Agarilytica rhodophyticola: one gene and its partner. The protein of the gene in region 1 interacts with the protein of each later gene in a pairwise test. Links are inferred from orthologs where the notes say so. Each region holds a gene or a part of one and is shown in the gene's direction. Other genes may lie near its edges.

Region 1 (12,134 bases):
CTAGCAGCTGAAATTTGTGTGATTCAAAAGCACAGTTTTGAATGGCTAAAGCCTAAGCTTTTAAAGGTTGTGGGTGAAGATCTTATCAAGGAAGAAATTGCCAAGGGCAAGGGCCTTATACTATTGGCCCCCCATATTGGTAATTGGGAGGTACTCAGTTTAACGCTGCCTACCTATGGCGAGTTAACAGCTTTATACCAGCCACCCAAGCAAGCTTATTTAGAAGGTTTAATAAAACGCGCACGTGAAAAAACAGGGGCGACTCTAGTACCTACTAATCGACGTGGCATCGTCAAGTTACTTTCTTCCCTAAAAAATGGCGGCATCACTGCTGTATTGCCTGATCAAAACCCTGGCAAAGGACACGGTGAGTTTAGCCCTTTCTTTGGTCATCCTGCTTATACAATGACTACTGTGCATGGTTTTGCCCAACGTTCAAAGTGTTCCATTATCATGGGTTTAGTAAAACGTGTGCCTGGGGGATTTGAAACACATTTTTTCAAAGCCCCTGACGGTATTGATTCGCCAGAGTTGGACGTTAGTTTAGCGGCGCTTAATAAAGGTGTGGAAGAATGTATTGCTCATTGCCCGGAGCAATATCAGTGGGAGTATAAGCGCTTTAAGAATATTCCTCCTGGTGGCGAGCCTCGTTATCTTTTTTAATCTCTCATAAGGTTTATTTCTATTACCTCGGCGGCAGTATATGTTGGGTTAATAGCGTTGCATGGATGTTGCGCCGCGTGTCGCAGACACATGTAAGAACCTTAACATCAAGCCACTAGGTTAGTAGACAGGTGGCTAACGTCGCCAAAATACCGGTGTGAATAATATTAATAAAGTAAATACTTCCAGGCGCCCCAACAGCATGGCGAAGGATAAAATCCACTTAGCATTGGTGCTTATATCGCCATAATGAGCCGCAACAGCGCCCAGCCCTGGTCCAAGATTATTGAGGCAAGCCCCCACTGCCGTATAGGCGCTAAGAAAATCTAGCCCTGTTGCCATTAGCATAACTACCATCACCAGAAACGAGGCTAGGTATACAGCAAAAAATCCCCAGACTGCTTCAATCACACGATCGGAAACCATCTTATTGCCAATTTTTACCGGAATTACGGCATTGGGGTGAACTAAGCGGTGCAACTCGCGAATGCCTTGCTTAATCATCAACAACACACGGATGACTTTCATACCTCCGCCTGTGGAGCCAGCGCAGCCTCCCATAAAGGCCGTCATAAATATCAGCACAGGTAGAAAGGTTGGCCAAATAGAAAAATCGGCAACACCGAAGCCTGTGGTAGTTAAAATTGAGATAAGTTCAAAGCTACCTTTTAAAATACTGTCGCTGACATCATAGGTATTAGAGTACGCCAGATAGCTTGAGGTAATGATTGTAGACAAAATAATGATAGCGGCATAAAACTGAAATTCTGGATCTCTAATATAGTGTGAAACGCCTTTTTCTCGCCATGCGAAAAAGTGCAGGGCAAAATTAATTCCTGATAACACCATGAAAATCATACAGATAATCATGATCGGCGCACTATTGAAATGGCCGATGCTGGCATCGTAAGTAGAGAAGCCACCGATCGCTACCGTAGAAAAAGCATGGCTAACAGCATCAAAAATACCCATGCCGACGATCCAGTAAGCCAGGGCGCAACAAATAGTTAAACTGAGGTAAATAAAAAACAGGGCTTTTGCCGTTTCAGTAATCCGTGGTGTTAATTTACTGTCTTTTACAGGCCCTGGTGTTTCAGCTTTATACAGCTGCATGCCGCCAATGCCTAGCATTGGCAAGACGGCAACCGCGATAACGATAATGCCTATTCCTCCGAGCCATTGCAGTTGCTGGCGATAAAATAAAATAGATTTAGGCAGATGTTCTAAACCTGTGATGACGGTTGCGCCTGTGGTAGTAAGCCCTGACAGAGATTCAAAGACTGCATCGGCAAAGGATAAATGAGTAGCGTCGGCAATTAAAAATGGTAGCGACCCAAACAGAGCAAGTACGATCCAGAACAGTGATGTAATTAGAAATCCGTCTTTGGTTCTCATGTCCTGCTTGATTTTATGCACTGGAAACCAAGCGGTGAGGCCGGTAATAAAAGTAATCGCAAAAGCTAAGAAAAACGCTGCAGATGTGCCGTCGTGATAGATAAACGAGACAAAAATTGGTGGTGCCATTGTTAAGCTAAAGAGCATTAACAATAGGCCGAGCACTTTGAAAATAATGGAATAGTGCATACTTTGCGCTTAGAAAAAAGTGAATCCAACCTGGAATAATCTTTCCACGTCACTGGTGTAACGTTTATCTATCAAAAATAAAATCACATGATCGCCAGACTCAATAATTAAGTCATCGCTGGCAATAATCACTTCATGTTTGCTGTCCACAACGGCGCTATTAGCGAGAGCGAGGCCCATCGAAATTTCCGGTGAGCGGGTTAGGTCCTTTTCTTCTTCTTGACGTTCTCTCACGACTGCACCGATAGTTGCGCCTTCTGGCAGATCGATATCTTCAATGGCCTTACCCACAACTTTGGAGTTCTTTTCGTCTCCATGAGCAATGACTTCAATTGCTTCGGCTGCGCCTCTGCGAAGAGAGTGAACATTAACTATATCACCTCGCCTTACATGGGCTAACAAACTGCCAATAGTTGTCTGCTGTGGTGATATGGCGATATCGATTTCGCCACCCTGAACCAAATCTACATAAGCCGGGTTATTAATTAAGGTGAGAACTTTTTTTGCTCCCATACGCTTGGCTAACAAAGACGACATAATATTCGCTTCATCAGAGTTGGTAACCGCTAAAAAGACATCTGTGTCTTCAATATTTTCTTCTTGTAGGAGATCCTGATCGGAAGAGCTTCCCTGCAATACAATGGCGTGATTGAGGTGCTCTGATAAAAAGCTAGCGCGCTTAGTATTGTATTCGATAACTTTGACAGAATATTGTTTTTCCAGCTTAAGTGCCAAGCGCAGGCCGATGTTACCGCCGCCGGCGATAATAATACGCTTATAGGCTCTATCGAGGCGACGTAATTCACTCATTACCGCGCGGATATCTTCTCGGGCGGCGATAAAGAACACCTCGTCATCGGCTTCTATTACAGTAGAACCTGTGGGCATCAGTGGTCTATTGCGTCGATAAACAGCGGCAACACGAGTTTCCACATTGGGCATATGCTTGCGAATAAAGCGCAATTCTTGACCCACTAACGGCCCACCATAATAAGCTTTTACCGCTACTAATTGTGCCAGGCCATCAGCAAAATCCAGCACTTGTAGTGCGCCAGGTTGTTCTACCAGACGATAAATATAATCCGATACCACTTGCTCTGGACTGATGATGACATCGATGGGTATGGCTTCATTGCGAAAGAGACCATCGTGAGATGCATATTCCTGGGAGCGAATGCGAGCAATCTTGGTGGGAGTACGGAACAGACTGTAGGCAATTTGACAGGCCACCATGTTGATCTCATCAATACCTGTAACAGCGATGAGCATATCGGCATCTTCAATCCCGGCCTGGAGCAAAATCTCTGGATAAGAAGCATGGCCGGCTACCACGCCAATATCGAGACGGTCCTGTAACTCACGTAAATTATCCACATCTGAATCAACAACTGTGATGTCATTGGCTTCGCTGGACAAATTAGATGCGAGTGTGCCGCCGACTCGGCCAGCACCCAAAATAATTATTTTCATACCTTGGATTCGTGCAAGTGCACGCTGCTCTTAGTTCATGATCGCTCTTTTTTAATAAGAGCATAGTAGAAGCCATCATGACCGCCTACCTGTGGGAAAAGTTGTCTTCCCATTGGCCGCTCGATCCCCCAGCTAATGTCGTTATATACTTCCGTAAGCGGCAAGTGTATAGCGTCAGCCTGTTGCTCTACAAATGCCTTGATCAAATTTTCGTTCTCTTCAGGTAATACTGAACATGTTGCGTAAACAAGTAAACCACCCGGTGCCAGTGTCTGCCAAAGCTGTTTAAGCAAACGTGCTTGTAAATTAGCCAACTGCGCTATATCACTGTTTCGACGTAGTAACTTAATATCTGGATGGCGACGTATGACACCGGTAGCTGAGCAGGGAGCATCCAATAGTATGCGATCAAAAAGTGCACCGTCCCACCAACGAGATATATCTTGTGCATCGCAGGTAATTAATGTGGCATCCAGCTCTAAGCGTGCAAGGTTTTCTTTAACCCTTTGCATACGAGAAGCCTCTAGGTCTAATGCAACGACCTCTTTAAGCTCCGCTTCTTGCTCGGCAATATGGCAGGTTTTGCCGCCGGGAGCGCAACACGCATCGAGAACACGTTGGCCTGGCGCTAAATCTAATAGTGTGGCGGCAAGCTGGGCGGCTTCGTCTTGCACACTGCAACTTCCATTTTCAAAGCCAGGTAATTGGGTTACATCTACAGGCTTGGATAGGGTTAAACCAACCGGAGAAAATTGACAAAGTGAAAATTCGTAATCATTTTCTTTAAGTTGATCGACAAATTGCTGGCGAGAATTTCGGCGCAGGTTAGTGCGCAAAGTCAAAGGGGCCTGCACATTATTGGCGGCGATAATCTCTTGCCAGTTATTAGGCCACGCATTTTTTAGTCGTTCGATAAGCCATTGCGGGTGGTTGAATAATGCCGTAGCGTCAGTACTAGTGTTGTCATTGCCTGTTGTTAGTTCATCCTGTTGGCGGATGAAATTGCGCAGTAATCCATTCAGTAAACCCGCTGCCCATGATTTTTTGAGTTTTTTTGCTGCGTTGACCGTCTCATTAATAGCTGCATGATCCGGAGTACGCATATACCAAATTTGATAAAGGCCAATTAAAGCCAGTGCGTGAATATCTTTATCTTTTGCTTTAAGCGACTTACTCAATAGTTGAGCGAGTACTGACTCTAGCGAAAAAAAATGCCGCACTACCCCAAAGCAAAGCTCTTTTAGAAGAGGTAAGTCTTTACTTTTTAGTGATGGCTCACAATTTTGTATGGCACTATCAAGAGAGCTTTTTTGTGTGATAACCGGTACTAGTGCATGTGCTGCAACGGCGCGGACATTCATGTGTTTGCTTGCTGTCCTAACTGAATATTCCCGGATTCGGTAAGTGATTTGCCTACGCCATTAATAAATTCTATGGCGCTCATGGCCTTCTTCCCTGGCAACTGGAGCTGCTCCAGTTGCAGCTGACCTTCACCACACTGCACAACAATCTGGTTATTAGTAATACTCATACGTCCTGGTGTTGACGCAGAATTATCATCTGCTAGTACTGTAGCCTTGTGAATTCTCAGACGTTCGTTGTTGAGTAAAGTAAAACAAATGGGGAATGGATTAAAGGCGCGCACTTTGCGAGATATTTCCTCTGCACTCAAAGTCCAGTCAATTTCAGCTTCTGCTTTTTCAATTTTACGGGCGTAATTGCTTAAGGCGTCGTCTTGTTTTTCTGCTTTGACACTGCCCTGCGCAATTTGAGCCAAAGCCTCTACCAAAGCTGGAGCCCCAATCTCGCACAATCTATCGTGCAAGTCTGTTGTACTGTCATCTGGGAGAATTGGACATTCCGCTTTGAGCAACATATCGCCGGTATCTAGACCCACATCCATTTGCATAATGGTGACACCTGAAACCTTGTCGCCAGCTTCTACTGCACGCTGAATCGGAGCGGCGCCTCGCCAACGAGGAAGGATCGATCCGTGGACATTGATACACCCTAGCGGCGGGATATCCAGCACTGCTTTGGGCAATAGCAAACCATAAGCGACCACCACCATAATATCGCAGCCTAATTCAGCCAATTCTTTTTGACTATCTGGATCTTTTAGAGAAATTGGTTGCTTGACTTCGATACTATATTCTTGCGCCAGTTTTTTCACCGGGCTAGGGGTAAGCTTTTTACCTCGGCCAGAAGGACGATCCGGCTGTGTATAAACAGCGCATATTTGATGCTCTGTAGACAATAGCGCGCGCAAATGATGGGCGGCAAAGTCAGGCGTGCCTGCAAAAATGATTTTTAAAGGTGAATTGGACACTAAGCTTTTGCCTTGTGTTGTTTTTCAAGTTTTTTACGAATGCGTTGGCGTTTCATATTCGATATATAATCGACGAAGAGCTTGCCTTGCAAATGATCCATCTCGTGCTGGATACATACCGCAAGTAGGCCTTCAGGCTCAATGGTGAACTCAGTGCCATCGCGGTTTAGGGCAGTGACTCGAACATGTTCAGGCCGACTGACAGATTCGTAAAATCCCGGTATGGAGAGACAACCTTCCTCATAATCGAAAAGATTGGCGTCGAGAACTTCGATTTTAGGGTTGATAAACACTAAGGGCTCGTTGCGTTCCTCACTCACATCAATGACAATCACTTGCTTGTGGACATTGACTTGTGAGGCAGCAAGCCCGATACCAGGGGCTTCGTACATGGTTTCAAACATGTCATCGACGAGCTTTCGTATGTCGTCGTCGACGTTTGCGACGGGTTTGGCCACGGTTCTAAGCCGTGGATCAGGGAACTCAAGTATAGGTAATAAGGCCATTACGTGACAAACTTCTAGTAATTAGCTAACTATCGTTGCTAACATTATGATCAATAAGGGTTTATACTATTTCGAGCTGCTGGGCGAGATGACCAACAACACATAGATTGGGCTATTATAACTGCTAAATGCTCTCGCGCCGAATTCAACAGGATTATAGTAATGAAAAAAATTCTTCTGAGTATCTTCGCTATCGTACTAACTTCGCTTCCAACGATAGCATTTGTTAATGCTGAGGAACCGATATTGCAAGATAACGTACCCGATACTCACACTGTAGTAAAGGGCGATACCTTGTGGGATATTTCAGGTCGTTTCTTAAAAAACCCTTGGATGTGGCCTGAAATTTGGCATGTTAATGCGCAAATTGAAAACCCACATCTTATCTATCCTGGCGATGTGATTCGCTTGGTTTACCTCTCCGGTCAGCCTCGTTTGACGGTAGATCGTTCAGGTCGCGTTTTCAAGCTTTCTCCCAAGGCTCGTATTCTCACGGCTGAAGAAGCTATTGATACAATTCCTCTGGATAAAATTAATAGTTTCTTATCACGCAGCCGTATCGTTGGTGAGGAAGAACTGAAAACTGCTCCCTACGTAGTGGCAGGTAAAGATGAGAATTTGATTGCAGGTGCTGGAGACGAAATTTACATTCGCGGCGATCTAAAAGAGAAGTTTGCTGTTTATGGCATATACCGCCCCGGTGAAATGTTCATCGATCCAGAAACGAGAGAAAAGCTTGGTATGCAAGCCCTAGATATCGGTAGTGGTGAGGTAAGCGCGCTAAATGGTGAAATATCTACACTCGAAGTTTCACGTACCACTGAAGAAATTCGCATAGGTGATCGATTACTAGAGCAAGAAGAACGCTCTATTGACTCGACTTTCTTCCCGTCAGCACCAGTAGGGCCAGTTGAAGGCGTTATTTTAGCCGTTGAAGGTGGTGTGAGATTAGTAGGTAAAATGGATGTAGTTGTGATCAATCGCGGTGAAAGAGAAGGTATACAGGCTGGTAATGTGATGGCTGTTTACAAACGTGGTAACCGCATTCGCGACCGCATTTCTCAGCAAAATGTTACCCTGCCAGATGAGCGTGCGGGTTTGGTGATGGTCTTTAGAGTTTTCGAAAAACTCAGTTTTGCACTGGTATTGGAAGCTGAAAAAGGCATCAAAGTTAACGATAAGGTTAAAAACCCATAACTTCTGCATGATGGGCATTTATAGTTATTTTTCAGTGCTCACTATATAACCAGTTATTCTTCAGAAGTGGCGGGATGCCACTTCTATGATCTGCAAAAGGCAAAATTAGTTTGGGCAGTTTTTTATCTTTATCAAGCGTATTTTAAATTGAGTCAGTAACGTCTTCCCATTGTTGTTCATAACCTGTGCGCTCAAGATAACCGGAGAAAGACTGTAATAATTTCTCATTCCAAAATTCAGCGCCATCATCCCATTCTAGCTTTAGGCCATTGTTTTCATCTTTTATAGATGCTTTAACCATATCCCAGAAGAATTGGGCAAGGATAGTTGCTTCGGTGGCATTTGAAACGTTTAACTTAGTCAAAATCGTCTTTGCTTCATTATTTTCTAGTTTATCAGCATAGTATTTTGCATATTGAAGTTCTTCTTCAAACTGAAATGTGATCATGGCTGATATCCCGTTATTTTTGACATTTGGCGTGCCACGACTCTAAGCTTGTCTATGAGTGTTTCTAATAGCATTGGTTCGGTGACGGTTAAAAAGTAATGCCCTTTTGTTTTTTGGTCTGCAACAAACTTAAATCCTGACGGTAGATCAGGGCGTTCCAGTGTCCAATATACGTCTACTCTTGCTCCGTTACTATGCATTTCCTTCAGTTTATAGACGCTTTTTAAGTTCTTGTATGTAGAAGAAAACGATAGCCCCATTTGGTTGTGGGGCAATACCCATTCTTTATTCTCTGAAAAAAACCAGTCCTTTACTCTTACTCCCATAATAAGCTTTTCACTATTCGGAACGTCTCTGTTTCTGTATAGCGTTGGGTGGCTATATTTTCGAGTTGGGCGTAAGCGAAGCATCCCTTCATATTCTTTTATAACGGCACTTATATCGTTAATGGTTTTAAACTGCTCTATCATGCTTATCCCACCGTCCTTTTATCGATTGATATTTACTTGCAGTAAGCCCAAAGTGAGCTTTTTGGTCTTTTCGTATTTTGACTCGCTTGTTATGCCTCTAAGTTCGGTCTCCTATGAATATCTAGAACTTTATCAACTGTGGGAAATCTAAAATACAAAATTATTAGTGCTTTCCGCAGGTTGTCGCAGACTTTCTTGATTTGACTTTTCTTTCATTAGTTTAAGAATGGAATGCTTTTAAGTGATATAGCCTCATAGTTATTTTTCAGTGTTCACTATATAATCAGTGATTCTTCAGAAGTGGCGGGATGCCACTTCTATAATCTGCAAAAGGCTAGAATTTACCAAAGACTAGTCTCTAACAAACAAGGATGGTTTATGTCTTCTTCTCTTCATCGCATATTGCAATTGCTCAACATTCCCGGTGTGGGAGTCTCAACCTATTGGAAGCTTATTGACGCTTTCGGCGACATCGATGGTGTTTTTGCGGCACCTTATGAACAGTTGCGCAGGGGGTTGTCCGATCAGATCGCCAGACAAATCATTGATATCGCTGCTGGTAAAGCGAGTGACGCTAAAATTGATAACATTATTGAGCGTTGCCAAAAAAACTGCATCCACCTTATTGACCATTACCATCATCATTACCCTGATCAGTTAAGAGAAATACCTAAAGGGCCGCCGCTACTCTATGTAAGAGGTTCTCTTGCAGCGCTCAACACCACGCAGCTTGCTGTCATTGGTAGCCGTTCTTGTTCCCAGGCAGGTAGAAATAATGCTTTTAATATAGCCTCGTCATTAGTTCATGCAGGTTTGGCGATTACAAGTGGCTTGGCTCTTGGTATTGATACTCAAGCACACAAAGGTGCATTGGCCGCAAAGGGGGCAACTATTGCGGTAATGGGCAGTGGTATTGATCAAATATATCCCCACCGTAATTGGCAACTGGCAGAGGATATCATCGCCAACGGCGGCGCATTAGTCAGTGAGTTTCCCCTTAACACAGCCCCAATTCCTCAGAACTTTCCTCGCCGTAATCGTATCATCAGTGGTCTCAGTGTTGGCACCTTAGTTGTAGAAGCTGCAATCAAAAGCGGCTCTTTAACTACGGCAAAATATGCTCTTGAGCAAAACCGTGAAGTTTTTGCTATCCCTGGCTCAATTTCCAGCCCACAAAGTAAGGGCTGTCATGCTTTGATAAAGCAAGGTGCGGTGTTAGTTGAAACAGCAGACGATATTGTCCGTGAGCTAGAGGGTTTTGTAATCCCCTCTATTGATATCAGCCACCACAAAAAAGCTAAACCTGAACTTACCGAAATAGAAAATAAAGTACTAGACAACGTCGAATACGATACATGCAGTATTGATGAGCTAGCACAGCGTTCACAACTGAGCATCGGAGAATTACTAGCCACACTTATGTCCCTTGAGCTAAAAGGAATGGTTGGCCAAGAACCTTCAGGCTACACAAAGTTAGTATGAGTATACCTAGGGTCTAATTAAAGTTGTCCGAAAACTGGCCTTAGACAAAGCTTAGATAATTGTTCTTAAAGATAATCTGTGCTTTCAAACTTGTATGGAAAAGCTTTGAATTCGAATAAGATTAAAGAGGCTATCTTGCCTCTGGTATATAAATAGCGTAACGTCTTGCCGGTTTTTGATTGACGACTTTTTTATGTATTTATCCAACCCTCGAATTAATATTTGCGTAAATGCACTCAGATGTGGCGATGTGATAGCCTATCCCACAGAAGCTGTATGGGGACTTGGCTGCGATCCTTTTAACTCTCATGCTGTTGAAAAGGTGCTTGCGCTGAAAAATCGCCATTGGAGCAAAGGGCTTATTCTAGTTGCAGGTGATATATCCCAATTGGATTTTCTACTGGGTGAGCTCAGTGGTGAGCAAAAACAAAAGTTGAACGAAACTTGGCCGGGTCATGTCACTTGGTTGGTTCCTCACCACGGCAAAGTCTCGCCGTTAGTATGCGGTGAACACGACACTATAGCTTTGCGCGTCAGTGCGCACCCCTTAATTAAAAGCCTCTGCCATAAATTTGCCGGCCCCATCGTATCTACATCGGCAAATCCGCAAGGCTTGCCGCCTGCCAGAACATCTTTTGATGCAAATCGATATTTCAAAAAAAGGGGCGTGTTATTCTCACCGGGGGTAGTGGGCAAGTCACAAGCCCCATCAAAAATTATAGACCTGCGCTCAGGTAACATTATCCGATAAACGGGACAGCTATGAACGACAATGTAGATAAAGCTTCGGTTTTAAGCTATTTAAAAGATTTACAAGACAATATCTGTAACACCTTAAGTGAACTTGATCAAGAAAAAAACTTTGTCGAGGATTCCTGGGTAAGAGAAGAAGGTGGTGGTGGTCGTTCGCGCGTATTGACTGAGGGCAAAGTCATTGAAAAGGGTGGGGTGAATTTCTCTCATGTAAAAGGGGCCCAAATGCCTGCGTCCGCGACAGCTCATCGCCCAGAGTTAGCTGGTAGACGATTCGAAGCAATGGGGGTGTCGTTAGTGATACATCCTGATAATCCTTATGTTCCCACCAGTCATGCTAATGTACGATTTTTTATCGCTGAAAAAGATGGCGAGCCGCCAGTGTGGTGGTTTGGTGGCGGCTACGATTTAACTCCCTACTATGGTAATGATGACGATTGTGTTCATTGGCACACCACGGCAAGGGAAGCTTGTGAGCCTTTTGGTGACCAGGTTTATCCCAAGTATAAAAAATGGTGTGATGAGTATTTTCATTTAAAACATCGCAATGAACCACGCGGTGTTGGTGGTTTGTTTTTTGATGACCTCAATAGTTGGGGCTTCGAAAAATCCTTCGATTTCATGCGAGCGGTTGGCGATAGCTATACAAAAGCTTACGCTCCCATTGTTGAACGACGCATGGATACTCCCTTCTCTGAAAGGGAAAAACAATTTCAGTTATATCGACGTGGTCGTTACGTTGAATTTAATTTAGTTTACGATCGTGGGACATTATTTGGCTTGCAAACCGGCGGCCGTACAGAATCTATTTTAATGTCCTTACCACCACTAGTGCGCTGGGAATATGATTGGCACCCTGAAGCTAATAGCCCCGAAGAAGAACTTTATACACGCTATTTAAAAACGCGCGAATGGGTTTAATGGTCAGAAAATTTATAACTAACAATGGGGAGTAAGTTAATGTCTGTATCTGAAACTGATCGCTATGCAGTATTTGGCAATCCCATTGCACAGTCGAAGTCGCCACTGATACATAAAAGTTTCGCGCAGCAAACGAAACAATTATTAACTTACGATAAATATTGTGTGGATGTAGATGGTTTCAATAAAGCAGCAGATGAGTTTTTTGCTAACGATGGTAAGGGACTTAATATTACTGCTCCATTTAAGCTAGATGCATTTAATTATGCTCATAAACTGACTGAGCGAGCCGAAGTTGCTGGCGCAGTAAA
Region 2 (12,010 bases), 5.6 Mb from region 1 along the record:
AGCTGATGCGAGGCCTGCATTATTAATGAGTACATCAATATATTCGGCTCTAGTTTTAATGTGAGTAACGGCCTGGTTGACTGACTTATCTTGTGTAACATCCATTTCGATCACATAAATGCCCATGGCTCCAAGTGCTGCTGCATGATGACTATTTTTTCCTTGTGGGTCGCGCATGGTAGCGAAAACACGATGGCCAGCACTTGCCAGTGTTTCTGCTGTATCTCGGCCAAAGCCTGTGGATGTTCCTGTGATAACTACGGTTTTAGACATAAAAATCTCCTATTTAAGAATCGTCAAACTGATGTAGGCATCCTCTCATGTTCTAAAAATGCTAAAAACAGTGATTAAATCAAAAGATTTGTGCGTATAATTCACAAATGGCTAATTTATCAAATGTTGAGTTGTTTATTCGTGTAGTAGAAGAGGGGAGCTTTTCAGCAACAGCGCGTTTACTTGGGTTGACGCCATCGGCGGTGTCGCGACAGATATCCCAATTGGAGAGTGAGCTGGGGGCGCGTCTTTTTCAGCGTTCCACACGCCGGCAAAGTCTTACGGAGGCCGGTAATATTTATCTGCAGTACGCTAGGCGTGTGTGTGAAGAACTAGATGCAGGTCAGCTGGCAGTTAAGAGGCTGACGGCTAACCCCTCTGGCTTATTAAGAGTGACAGCTGAAGCAGACTTTGCGCTAGCGTTTATTGAGCCTCTTTTGCCTGAGTTTCTAGCCCTTTATCCTGATGTTCAATTGAGTCTGCATATGAGTACGGGGTTTCAAGATCTTATTGATAGCAGTTTAGATCTGGCAATACGTATTGGCCATTTAGAGGACTCAAGCCTAGTAGCTCGCAAATTAGCTCAGAGTCACTCACTGCTATGTGCTAGTCCTGGATATCTTGCTAAATATGGTACGCCAAAACACCCCAATGAGCTTAAGTCCCATAGCTGCTTATCGTTTCGTACTCAACCGGGCATTAATAACTGGTGTTTTAAAATAGAAAATGACGCGGTTGATGTGCCTATTAATGGGCGTTTAAGTGTTAATGGTTTGTTTTTTTTGCGCAATGCTGCACTCAATAGCATGGGCATAATCATGCTACCCAAATGGATGATATGTGAAGAATTACAACAACAGCGCCTACTGCCGGTTTTGCAAGACTTTCCTATTATTCCAGCCGGTACACCTATTCATGCAATATTTGCTAATAAAAGACAACTTGCCCCTAAGGTTAAAGTTTTTGTTAACTTCTTACTTAAGCGAATGAGAAAAATATAAAAAAATTTTAATATCGAAGACTTATTAAAAGTCTCGTATGCTTTACGAACTAGCGTTTGCTAAAAGTGTCTAGAATTTAGTTTTTTATTTTTAACTAACGATGGAAATTGACATATATGAAAATAAGACTATGTCACACAATAACATTGTTATTGTTGTTATTACCTTTGGCCCTGTATGCACAAGAGGAGCCGGTTAGCACGGGTTTTTTTAATAAGGTTGCGGCAGGTGGTCATGATGTTAAGGCTTATCATGGCTTGGCTAGGAGCGATAAAGCGGTCAAAGGCAAGAAAGACTTTGTGGTTGAATGGAAGGGTGCTAAGTGGCGCTTTGTAAGCCAACAAGACAGTGAGGCTTTTGCAGAAAACCCCGAGCGCTTTGCTCCTGCATATAATGGCTATTGTGCTAATGCGCTATCTCTGGGTGAAGGCTTGGTAAAAACTAATGGCAAACACTGGGCGATTTTTGATAACAAATTATTTTTGTTCTATGCTTCTCGCGGTGCTGAGCGTTGGCGAAATAGTAACTATAAAGCCTTGAAAAAAATTGCCGACCGAGAATGGGCAACTATCTTACAGGCTAAAGTAAAATAATTACCCCCAGTTAAAAAAGTCTATTTAGCCAAGCTGGTTTTTATAGCAATGTTTTTTTGACTCACTAACAAACCAGTAATAATTAATACGGTTGCTAATATTTGTGCTGGACTAACACTTTCGTTATAGAAAATATTTCCTCCCAATAAACCAAAAATAGGGACTAATAGTGTTAATGGCGCGACGCTGGAAAGTGAATACTTAACAATAAGCCGGTTCCAGATCCAGTAGCCGAGCAAGGTGGTTGGATAGGCTTGAAATAACACTGAAAACCAAGTCCCGCTATTTACTTGCTCGAATAAATTATGGAATATTTCACCGCCGTGGGTTAACCAAGCAAGTAACACTAATGGGATTGGCGCAAATAACATCGACCAAAGATTAAAAGCAAATATGGACTTGGGGTGCGCGCTTTTTAAAATAGCGCCTGTAATACTCCAAAATAATGCGCCCAGTAGCACAAGTAGTAAACCTGCTGAGGTGAGTGCGCCACCGTTATATAGTAATTCTTCTAGGATAATAACGCCGAGTCCTGTGATCGCCAGCGATGCTCCCAAGGCTTTGGCCAAACTAATAGAATCACCAAAATAAAAGCGACCTATAAGTAGACTGCTCACCACATTAAGTTGCAGTAGTAGCGACGCCATGCCGGCAGACAAGCCCATATCAATAGACCAAGTCACCATTCCCCACACACCAATGCCAAAGCAGAGGCCGTGAATGATGAGGTAGCTCCATTTTACATCAGGTTTTTTAATAAAAAATATCAAAGGTAAAACGGCGAAAAAAAAGCGGGCGGCGGTGAGTAGTAAAGGGTCGGCTGTGCCAACGCCAAGTTTTATCACACTAAAATTGAATCCCCATAAGCACATAATGGCAATACCTATGGATAAGTCTCGAATACTCATAATCAGCTCTGCAATGGTGTTTTTAGGGTATTGTCGAGTAAAATAAAAATAGAATACAGTATCAATTTTTGAAATTTTTTAGGGTACAATTTTGCATGTGGTGAATACAAAAGCTGTTCATATGATGACCGTTTACATAAAACTTAAGGTAGAGCCATGAAATTGTACCTTTCACTTGCTGAGCACTACATTGATGATATTAAAGTAGGGCGCCTGCCACCGGGGGCGCGTTTGCCGGCTTTGAGACGAGTGGCAAGTCAGCACAATATTAGTATGACCACAGCGGTCAAGGCTTATCAGCACTTGGAACAAAGAGGTTGGATTGTGTCGCAACCGCAGGCAGGTTTTTTTGTCGCTAAGGGCGCGACTACTAATGCTTCCGATCAAAATCCGGATATTCCCAGTTTTACTGCACACACATCGGATCCTAGTGCTTGTGCCCCTGTCGCTGGTTATAACCCAAATAGCGGATTTTTTAGTCCATTGGGAACTTCTATGCTGTCGCCAGCGTTATTGCCCACTCAAGAGTTGCAACTGAGCATTAAGCGCGCCGCTAGAAGAGCAGGCAATGACTTGCACTACTACCCTGAGCCCCAAGGCAGCCAGTCGTTACGGTTGGCATTACAGCAACACTTTAGGAAGTATGATTTCGCATTTTCGGATTCTGACCTGGTCGTCACCCATGGCTGCCTGCAGGGGATTAGAATAGCGGTGGACACTGTGAGTAAAGAGGGTGACACCTTAGCGGTAAGTTCGCCATGTTTCAGTGGTCTGTTAGATTTACTTTCCAATATGTCTCGCAAAATTATCGAAATTCCAAGCTCGCGAGACGGGCTTGACTTAGCACAGCTAGAACGACATATGAAGCGTAAGAATATGACGGCTGGCTTGTTTAGTACTTCTCATGTGAATCCTCTTGGCATCAGTCTTAAACCCGAGCAGAAACAGCAACTTGCTGCCCTTGCCAGTAAGTACCAAATTCCTATCATAGAAGACGATGTGTATCTGGAGATGGGCTATGATAAAAAACCACCTTTAGCCACTAAATACTGGGATAAAAGCGGACATATTATTTGGTGTGGTTCCATTTCTAAGACTTTGGCTGCTGGCGTTCGCCTTGGCTGGTGTCTACCTGGTCGCTATCTTAATGAATATATTACTCGCCATAGAAACACCAGCTATGGTGTTAACACTTTAATTCAAATGAGCATGGCCGACTTTATTAACAGTGGCCAGTATATGCATCATCTCAATAGAATGCGCATAAAACTGCAGCAGCAGTCTTATCAATACCAGCGCTATTTAAGAGACAACTTACCACCTTACACCAAAGTTAGCGATCCATCGGGAGGCTTAGTTTTATGGGTTCAAATTCCTGGTTTGGATGCAGAAGCCTTAACTGAGAGAGCTCGGCACGAGAAAATTGATATACGTTCGGGGCTTAGTTTTAGTACCCAAAATTATTATCGAGATTACTTCCGCATTAACTTCGGTTGGTCCTTAGAAGCACATGATAAGCAAGGTAATCTACTAGAAACAGAAGCGTTTCAACAGCTGAAGCGGGTATGCGAACTGGCGAATGAGCTATGTAAGGTTAGCAGGCCCTAGTTGTTGTTTGTAAATAATATCTAGCGCCTAGCCGTTGTGATTGAGCATACTCCCACTTAACATTAGTAAAAGGGGAGATATGCCTTGGGGCTTAAAAGTCTTGCACTGCTTTTTCCTGTTCTTTATAGCGTTCATTTAACTTTTTTTGAACGTTTTTTGCATCATCCATTAGTTTTTTTATTGCCTGCGGATTATAGACTTGACCCTGAGGCATGACATTGTTTTGTGTTTGAGCAATTTCTTGTGGTTCCTCTTCTTCAATTCTCAAACCTTGTACAACATTCACATTAGGATCAATTTCAAGTACTTTACGCTGCACGTTTTCCGGCGGTGGTTCTGATGAATATTGTGTGACGCCATTTTCATCCACCCATTTATATACCGTACTACTACCACTTAGCGGATTGATTTTGTCCAATTTGGGGCTGCTCAATGATAGGTCTGGTATTTTCATATCATTACTGTCGAAGGGCGTCTTCCCCGTCATGATATACAGCATGTAATTGGATGCCCCTAAAGCAATGACAACAACTAAGATTGCTTTGGTTATGAGTTTTTTCATACCTCGTATCTCCTTGCTAAATAGTATTCGAGGTTTTTAAAACCTTCTTAAGCCAGTGTTAGGCCATCATACCCTAGGTATCGTGCAGTGACTGTAACGGTCTAGGCTCAGGTATTTTTATCTTTTAGTATAAAGTCTTTTCAGATAAAGCAGTTCTAGAGTGTATTTATAGCAGCTCCTAGGGGAATTGTACGTCATATATAGAAGAGTAGCGAATACTGATCTATTTATCCTGCGAGCATAGTATTATTATGTTTTGTAGCTTTTAAATACTAGAGCCTGTTACTGCGCTCTAACAACATGACATACTCAATGTATTAATCAGCAAAACCTTATATGAATCAAGAAATAGTCAAGCTTGCTCAGCAATTGGGGCAAGTGTTAGGTAGTAATAACTATCAGGTCACCACAGCTGAGTCCTGCACTGGTGGTGGAGTAAGTACGGCAATCACAGAAATTGCTGGTAGTTCTGCTTGGTTTTCTGCCGGCTTCGTTACCTATAGCAATGAGATAAAAGAAAAAGTACTAAACGTACCTTCCAATATTCTCGATAGTTATGGTGCTGTAAGCCACCAAGTGGTAGAAGCCATGCTGCGCGGTGCGATAAGTATTAGTGCGGCTGACGTAGGAGTCGCTATTAGTGGAATTGCAGGGCCAACTGGCGCCGCACCAGGTAAACCAGTAGGAACTATATGTTTTGCCGTGGGTAGCACATCTAAAGTCAACACATATACTGAGTACTTTGAAGGTAATCGCAGCGAAATTAGAGAGCAGGCGGTGGTTACTGCCCTTAGTTATTTGCTGGATTTTTGCTCATTGGAGCAGGCGGTATAGTACTTGTAATAAAACAAACTACTGTATAAAGATATAATGCTGTTTGCGTATACAGTATTTTTGTCGTATTCTTATCTACAGAATGCTAGAGAAGGAACTAATCTAGTCTTTCATAAGATTAAAGAACAAAAAATAAACATTTTTTAAAGGTGATGGGTAAAAATGGATACCAATAAAGAAAAAGCGTTACAGGCGGCATTGACTCAAATCGATCGCCAATTTGGTAAAGGCACAGTGATGCGCTTAGGCGATCGCGAGCAAGTGTCTATTCCGTCTATTTCTACAGGTTCATTAGGCTTAGATGTGGCCTTGGGCATAGGAGGTTTGCCCCGTGGGCGTATCGTTGAAATCTTCGGCCCTGAATCTTCAGGTAAAACGACCCTTACTTTGCAGGTTATTGCAGAAGCTCAGAAACAGGGCGGTACCTGTGCTTTTATCGATGCTGAACATGCCCTTGATCCTCTTTATGCCGAGAAGCTTGGCGTTAATGTGGAAGAGTTGATTATTTCTCAGCCAGATACAGGGGAGCAAGCGTTGGAAGTAGCGGATATGTTGGTTCGTTCAGGTGCTATTGACGTTATTGTTGTTGACTCTGTGGCTGCACTAACACCAAAAGCCGAGATCGAAGGAGATATGGGAGATCACCATGTGGGCTTACAAGCCCGATTGATGTCGCAGGCATTAAGGAAAATCACCGGTAATATTAAAAATGCTAATTGTATGGCGATTTTCATCAACCAAATCCGTATGAAAATTGGCGTAATGTTTGGTAACCCAGAAACCACAACCGGCGGTAACGCTTTGAAGTTTTATTCGTCTGTTCGTATGGATATTCGACGCATTGGTGCTGTCAAAGATGGTGACGAGGTGGTTGGCTCCGAAACTCGAGTTAAAGTTGTTAAGAATAAAGTTGCCCCTCCATTTAAACAGACAGAATTTCAAATTCTCTACGGGCAGGGTATTAATCGCCTAGGGGAAATTGTCGATTACGGTGTGAAGCTTGGCTTTGTAGACAAAGCGGGTGCCTGGTACAGCTACAATGGCGATAAAATTGGTCAGGGTAAGGCAAATGCTATCCAATACCTACGGGAACATGCCGATATTGCAGAATTACTTGAGCAAAAGATAAAGTCGGAGCTACTTGGTGAAATCATTGAAACAGAAGAAAGTGAGAATGAGCAAGCTTAAGGTTTTCCATTTGGTGATTTCTAAAAGCCGGTAGATGTACCGGCTTTTTTGTGCATGGTAATTGTTTGAATGGACACAACTTTAAAAAAAGACGTGTATAACAAAGCTATTGAATTATTGTCGATGCGTGAACACAGTCAAGCTCAATTGCGTGAAAAATTGCAGCAAAAATTCAACTGTGATCAATCCTGTTTAGAGCCTGTTCTAGAGCGTCTGGTGGATCAGGGCTACCAAAGTGATGAGCGTTTTGCGATAGCGTTTACCCGCAACCGATTAGCTAAAGGTTTGGGTAAGCGACGTGTCTTACAAGAACTCATGTATAAAGGCATTACTACAGATATTGCCGAACAAAGCTTTAATGCAGAAGCTCAAGGTGAGTTGGCGAGTGTAAATATTATCGAACAAACATGGCGAAAAAAATTTAAAGCGCTGCCTCAAGACCAAAAAGAAAAAGCTAAACAGTATCGTTTTTTACAATATCGAGGGTTTAGCATTGACGAAATAAGTCAATTATTTAAGCGAATAGAAGGCTAGAGGTGTGTTGCTTTAAAAAATCCCAAGGCCTTAGTAAATGGTAAATAGCCTCAATAAGGTATGAGAATGTTTAACAGATTCTAATGTTGGTTGCGCTACTTGTCTTCATGTAGCGCAGCGTGATTGGGATGTTGCACATTTATAACAACCCTGAAATCCCCTTGAGTGCCGTCAGTAAAGCGGTAATGATCAGCAATACGATAGATATTTTTTTATAGCCAATATCACTCGTGCGTTTAAATATCATCTCTCCTACTTTGCTTCCTGCAATAAAAATCGGTAAACCCAAAACTGCGTAAATTAGCATTGCTTTATCAATTAACTCTGCGGCATACAAAAAAGGAATAGCTATTAAGGATGTAAAAAAGAAAAAGATGATCATCGATGCACGTGCTTGTACTGGTGCAATACCACTACCCAAAAAATAAAGGATAGCGGGCGGCCCTGGCATGCTGGCTAATCCTGCGAACAGACCTCCGAAAACGCCACAAGGTATTGCTGATCTAATGTTGGCTTTAATGGGCAGACCTCGTTTACTGATCAAGCCTATTACCGCAAAAATAACCACCCCAGCAATAACAATTCTCACAATATTACCATCGAGCATTGTGAGCAGATAAACCCCGAGAGGTATACCCACTAGTGAGCTAATGGAAAACCACGATACGGATGACCAGTGCGCTTCCTTTCTGCAGGTGGGAACATCATATAAACCAATGAGGGCTTGTAACAATGTTATGTATGCCACCGAAATTTCGGGGGGCAAAAACAAACTAATCACAGGAACTGCGGCAATGGCAAAGCCAAACCCTGTGATACCGCGTAAAACAGCACAAGCAAAAACAACGGTGTAAAGTAATACACTAGCCCCTTGGGTTAGCTCCATATTGTCGCCTCGTCTTTTAAGTAGTACCAGACATAAGACATACTTTGTCCCATTCGCCTAAACGGCGTTAATACGCCGTAATGGGGTAAGGGCGACTGGAAAATGGGCAGCGTTAAGTCCTGCTTTTGTCCTGCAACTAATTGCGCTAAACGTCGACCAGCTTGCGCGGAATACATTACTCCATTACCGCCATATCCTAGCGAATAATAGGCTTTTTGACTTTCATCCGGTTGAAATATTCGCGGCATCATGTCGTGGCTCACATCAACCCAGCCCCACCATGAATAATCGATTTCGACTTTTTGTAAGTCAGGAAACTTGCGATATAAGCCAGTTTTTAGTAGATCCAAATGCTTTTGGTGGGGGGCACCTTTACCTTTAATTGCACTTCTACTACCAATATGTACGCGATTATCTGGCAGTAAGCGATAGTAGTGACGCAATGTTCTCGTATCCGTAAGCGGGCAGTGGACGCGAATACCGCATGCCCGTAACTCGTCTTCGGTCAACTGACGGGTTACAATGGAATTAGAAAGAATTGGCATTAATCTATGTTTAGTTAATGGGCTTAATTCGCCAGAGGTATAACCGCCAGTGGCAACTGCTACCGACTTTGCTGACACAGTACCACCGGGGGTGCTTAAGTAGTGTCTACCATTATCCTGTGTCCACGCTATAACCGGGCTACTTGTATATATTTTCGCACCTAATTTACGTGCAAGCTTCTGATAGCCAAATGCCAGTTTGCCTGCGTGAACACTTGTACCATCTTGTTCCCACATAGCACCAGCCGCTTCTCTATCATTTACATGCTCTGCTTGAAGTTCATCCTTGGAAATGACCTTTGCGTTATAACCAAAAACATTTCGAAGCAACGCTGCTTCTTCTTCAAGGCTCCGAACAACAGTGGGCTTGTGCGCAATATAATAATGACCGCCCGGTCGGGGGTCACAGTCAATAAGGTCGTCTTGAATTAAGTCATCGAAAAGTGCAAATGCATCCATCATTTCGGCATGCATTTTTTTTGCAATATCAATGCCCCAACGCTTAATCCACTGTGAACGTTTTAAGCGACCCGATGAAAACTGTGCTTGACCGCCATTACGTGTCGAACATCCCCAAGCAACGCTATTAGCTTCTAAAACAACCGCTTGGATATTGTGTTCTTTGGCGAGATGAATGGCGCATGATAACCCTGTATAACCGCTACCGATGATAACAACATCGGTGGTGAAATCAGTCACAACAGAGCCGTCATCTTTGGGAAACTCTCCAGCAGTGTCTATCCAATAGGTTGGTGCATATTCTTGCCCATGCCCGGGAGTGCTCTGCACCAAGGGGTCGTATGTGGGATCATATGGAGAGAAGTGTGAAGTATGCTTCATAAAAGCCTCTTTAAAATACTGATAAACTAAACTTGAAAAGCTGGACGAGTTTTACGAAAAGCTTGTTTAACCGCTATCTTTCCATTTTTTAATGTAAATAAATCCGCTCCTTGAGCTTCCACTCGCATGCCGGATTTATCCGTACCCATAAATGTCCATTCAGAGACTGCTCTATCTCCCGAGACCAGATGGCTATGATGTGCCCATTGTGCATCCGACATAGCGGTCCATACAGCACTAAAGGCATCTGCGATGGCGCTCTTACCTTCGATCTTATTACCGAAAACATCATCGCCTGCAACGGTGTAGAAGATTGCGTTGTCATTAAAAAAACTCATAACAGCATCAATATCATGCAGATTAAAGGCGTCAAATAATGCAGATAAATCTTTAGTCGTCATGGTTAAACTCATAAAATCATTCTCTTTTAAATATTTTATCGTTAATAAAAATGTACCTAGTACCCCAATACTCTAGGTAGCCATAGGGATAACTCTGGGATATATGCAATAACAAAAATCATTGCGGTATTAACAAAAACAAATGGTAAAGCTCGCGCTGAAATTTTCTCGATTGAGACTTTAGAGATACCAGATGCGATAAATAAATTTTCACCCAGTGGAGGGGTTTGAAAACCAACGCCTAAAGCACAGACCATCACAACCCCGAAATGGATAGGATCAATACCAACATTGAAAGCGATGGGAAGCATTATCGGAACCAGTATTAAAATAATAGCCAGCGTTTCCATAAACATGCCAACAAAGAGTAAAAATAAAATAATCATTGCCCAAATCAGATACATATTATCGGTTAGCTCAAGCATAGACTCGGCAATTTTCGCTGGAATATGATTTTCAACGAGTAGACGACCGAATACAGTAGCGGTGAAAAGAATCATTAATACTCTGCCACATAGCCAAGTTGTTGTTTGCAGTGAAAAAGAGAATGAGGGCCAATTTAATTCTTTATAAATGAAAATTCCAATAAATAAGGTATAAGCTATGGCAACAATGGCAGCTTCTGTCGGAGTGAAAAATCCTGAGTAAATACCACCTAAAATAACAATCGGTGCTAGCAGTGACCAAATAGCATTTCGAATAGATTGTGCAATTTTTTTAAAGCAAAGTATTTGCTGGCTACCGACATAACCCTCTTTTTTACTTAGAATATAATTGACTGTTAGAATCCCAATGGCAATAACTGAGGCCGGAATAACTCCTGCCATAAAAAGCTTTGAAATAGAGACCGTTTGAAACAACCCAAATTCTTCAATAGCGGAGGGTGAAGGCATAACTCCTAACGCAGCGATACCAAAAATAACCATTGGAATAGAAGGCGGAATTACAATGCCCAATCCTCCTGCTGACGCAGTTACTGCTGCGGCATAGTCCTTTTTATAGCCGCGCTTTACCATAGCTGGAATCATTAGCATACCAACGGCGGCAGTTGTTGCCGGGCCTGAGCCTGAAATAGCGCCAAAAAATAGGCATGCGACCACAGCTGCTGCAGAAATTCCCCCTGTAAAAGGCCCTGCGAGGCTTTCGGCCACATCAATTAGACGTTTGGAAATCCCAGCCGCTTCCATTAATGCGCCGGTTAATATAAATGCAGGGAGTGCCATGAGTGGAAATGAACCCACCGAGGTGAAAGCTATTTGCACAAATTTAATCGGGTTTTCTTCAAGATACAAGAATGACAGCAGTGAGGCTGTACCAAGTGCTACAGTAATGGGAGTCCCCAAAATCAATAATAATAAAAATGTACCAAAAACTATCAGCGATATTTCACTTTGCATGGATTTACCTTTTTCATTAAACACGCTTGCAAGAGAACCGGTTGTTTCTCGACGACATAGGTAAGTGTTGTTGTTTAAAACAATGCGAGGCTCATTAACTGTCTAGTGTTTGTATATCTTCATTTTTAATAATGCGACGATAATTTACTTCGATAATCCTAATTGTCATTAGCGTAAACGCAACCGGCAAAATAATGTAGATATACTTCATCTCGATGCCGAGTGTTTGTGATTTCCAGAATTTGTTCATCCGATTGAAAACGAAATCATAAGATAAATAAATAAAATAGACATTAAAGAAAATCCAGAATAGGTCGGCAAACGAGTCTAGGTATTTCCCCCATTTTTTGGGAAGTAATTTGAACTGAATGGTAACGCGGTTGTGCGCATACAATCGAGCAGCTTCACTTGCTCCCAAATAAACAAACCATACAAACATA

The links.
Region 2: the proteins of dprA (region 1) and recA interact in binary tests that used the Bacillus subtilis proteins (3 or more experiments, as listed by UniProt). The link is inferred for Agarilytica rhodophyticola from one-to-one orthologs.

What each region holds. Positions count from the first base shown.
Region 1 is NZ_CP020038.1:6,788,525-6,800,658, reverse strand. Bases 8,114-11,097 are described here. They hold dprA (DNA-processing protein DprA), read left to right. Parts: upstream 8,114-9,045; coding sequence 9,046-10,149; downstream 10,150-11,097. Other genes in these bases: hemF (oxygen-dependent coproporphyrinogen oxidase), read left to right, coding at 10,912-11,097; tsaC (L-threonylcarbamoyladenylate synthase type 1 TsaC), read left to right, coding at 10,343-10,900; BVC89_RS27965 (hypothetical protein), read right to left, coding at 8,194-8,667; BVC89_RS27970 (hypothetical protein), read right to left, coding at 8,114-8,197. Outside these bases: BVC89_RS28005 (lysophospholipid acyltransferase family protein), read left to right, coding at 1-663; BVC89_RS28000 (TrkH family potassium uptake protein), read right to left, coding at 799-2,247; Trk system potassium transporter TrkA, read right to left, coding at 2,257-3,717; 16S rRNA (cytosine(967)-C(5))-methyltransferase RsmB, read right to left, coding at 3,753-5,078; fmt (methionyl-tRNA formyltransferase), read right to left, coding at 5,075-6,046; def (peptide deformylase), read right to left, coding at 6,046-6,552; BVC89_RS27975 (LysM peptidoglycan-binding domain-containing protein), read left to right, coding at 6,715-7,749; more of BVC89_RS27970, read right to left, coding at 7,892-8,113; more of hemF, read left to right, coding at 11,098-11,823; aroE (shikimate dehydrogenase), read left to right, coding at 11,863-12,134. UniProt on the Bacillus subtilis protein: Protein that helps load RecA onto ssDNA during transformation. Binds cooperatively to circular ssDNA, is able to bridge different segments of DNA. Favors the loading of RecA onto SsbA- or SsbB-coated ssDNA and formation of RecA-DNA filaments.
Region 2 is NZ_CP020038.1:1,231,403-1,243,412, forward strand. What follows is about bases 5,095-7,954. They hold recA (recombinase RecA), read left to right. Parts: upstream 5,095-5,941; coding sequence 5,942-6,967; downstream 6,968-7,954. Other genes in these bases: BVC89_RS05260 (CinA family protein), read left to right, coding at 5,282-5,779; BVC89_RS05270 (regulatory protein RecX), read left to right, coding at 7,037-7,501; BVC89_RS05275 (sulfite exporter TauE/SafE family protein), read right to left, coding at 7,641-7,954. Also shown: BVC89_RS05230 (SDR family oxidoreductase), read right to left, coding at 1-273; BVC89_RS05235 (LysR family transcriptional regulator), read left to right, coding at 381-1,274; BVC89_RS05240 (YHS domain-containing (seleno)protein), read left to right, coding at 1,391-1,867; BVC89_RS05245 (EamA family transporter), read right to left, coding at 1,888-2,775; BVC89_RS05250 (aminotransferase-like domain-containing protein), read left to right, coding at 2,932-4,383; BVC89_RS05255 (DUF4124 domain-containing protein), read right to left, coding at 4,475-4,945; more of BVC89_RS05275, read right to left, coding at 7,955-8,387; BVC89_RS05280 (NAD(P)/FAD-dependent oxidoreductase), read right to left, coding at 8,378-9,772; BVC89_RS05285 (nuclear transport factor 2 family protein), read right to left, coding at 9,799-10,185; BVC89_RS05290 (TRAP transporter large permease), read right to left, coding at 10,230-11,594; BVC89_RS05295 (TRAP transporter small permease), read right to left, coding at 11,665-12,010. UniProt on the Bacillus subtilis protein: Multifunctional protein involved in homologous recombination, DNA repair and competence.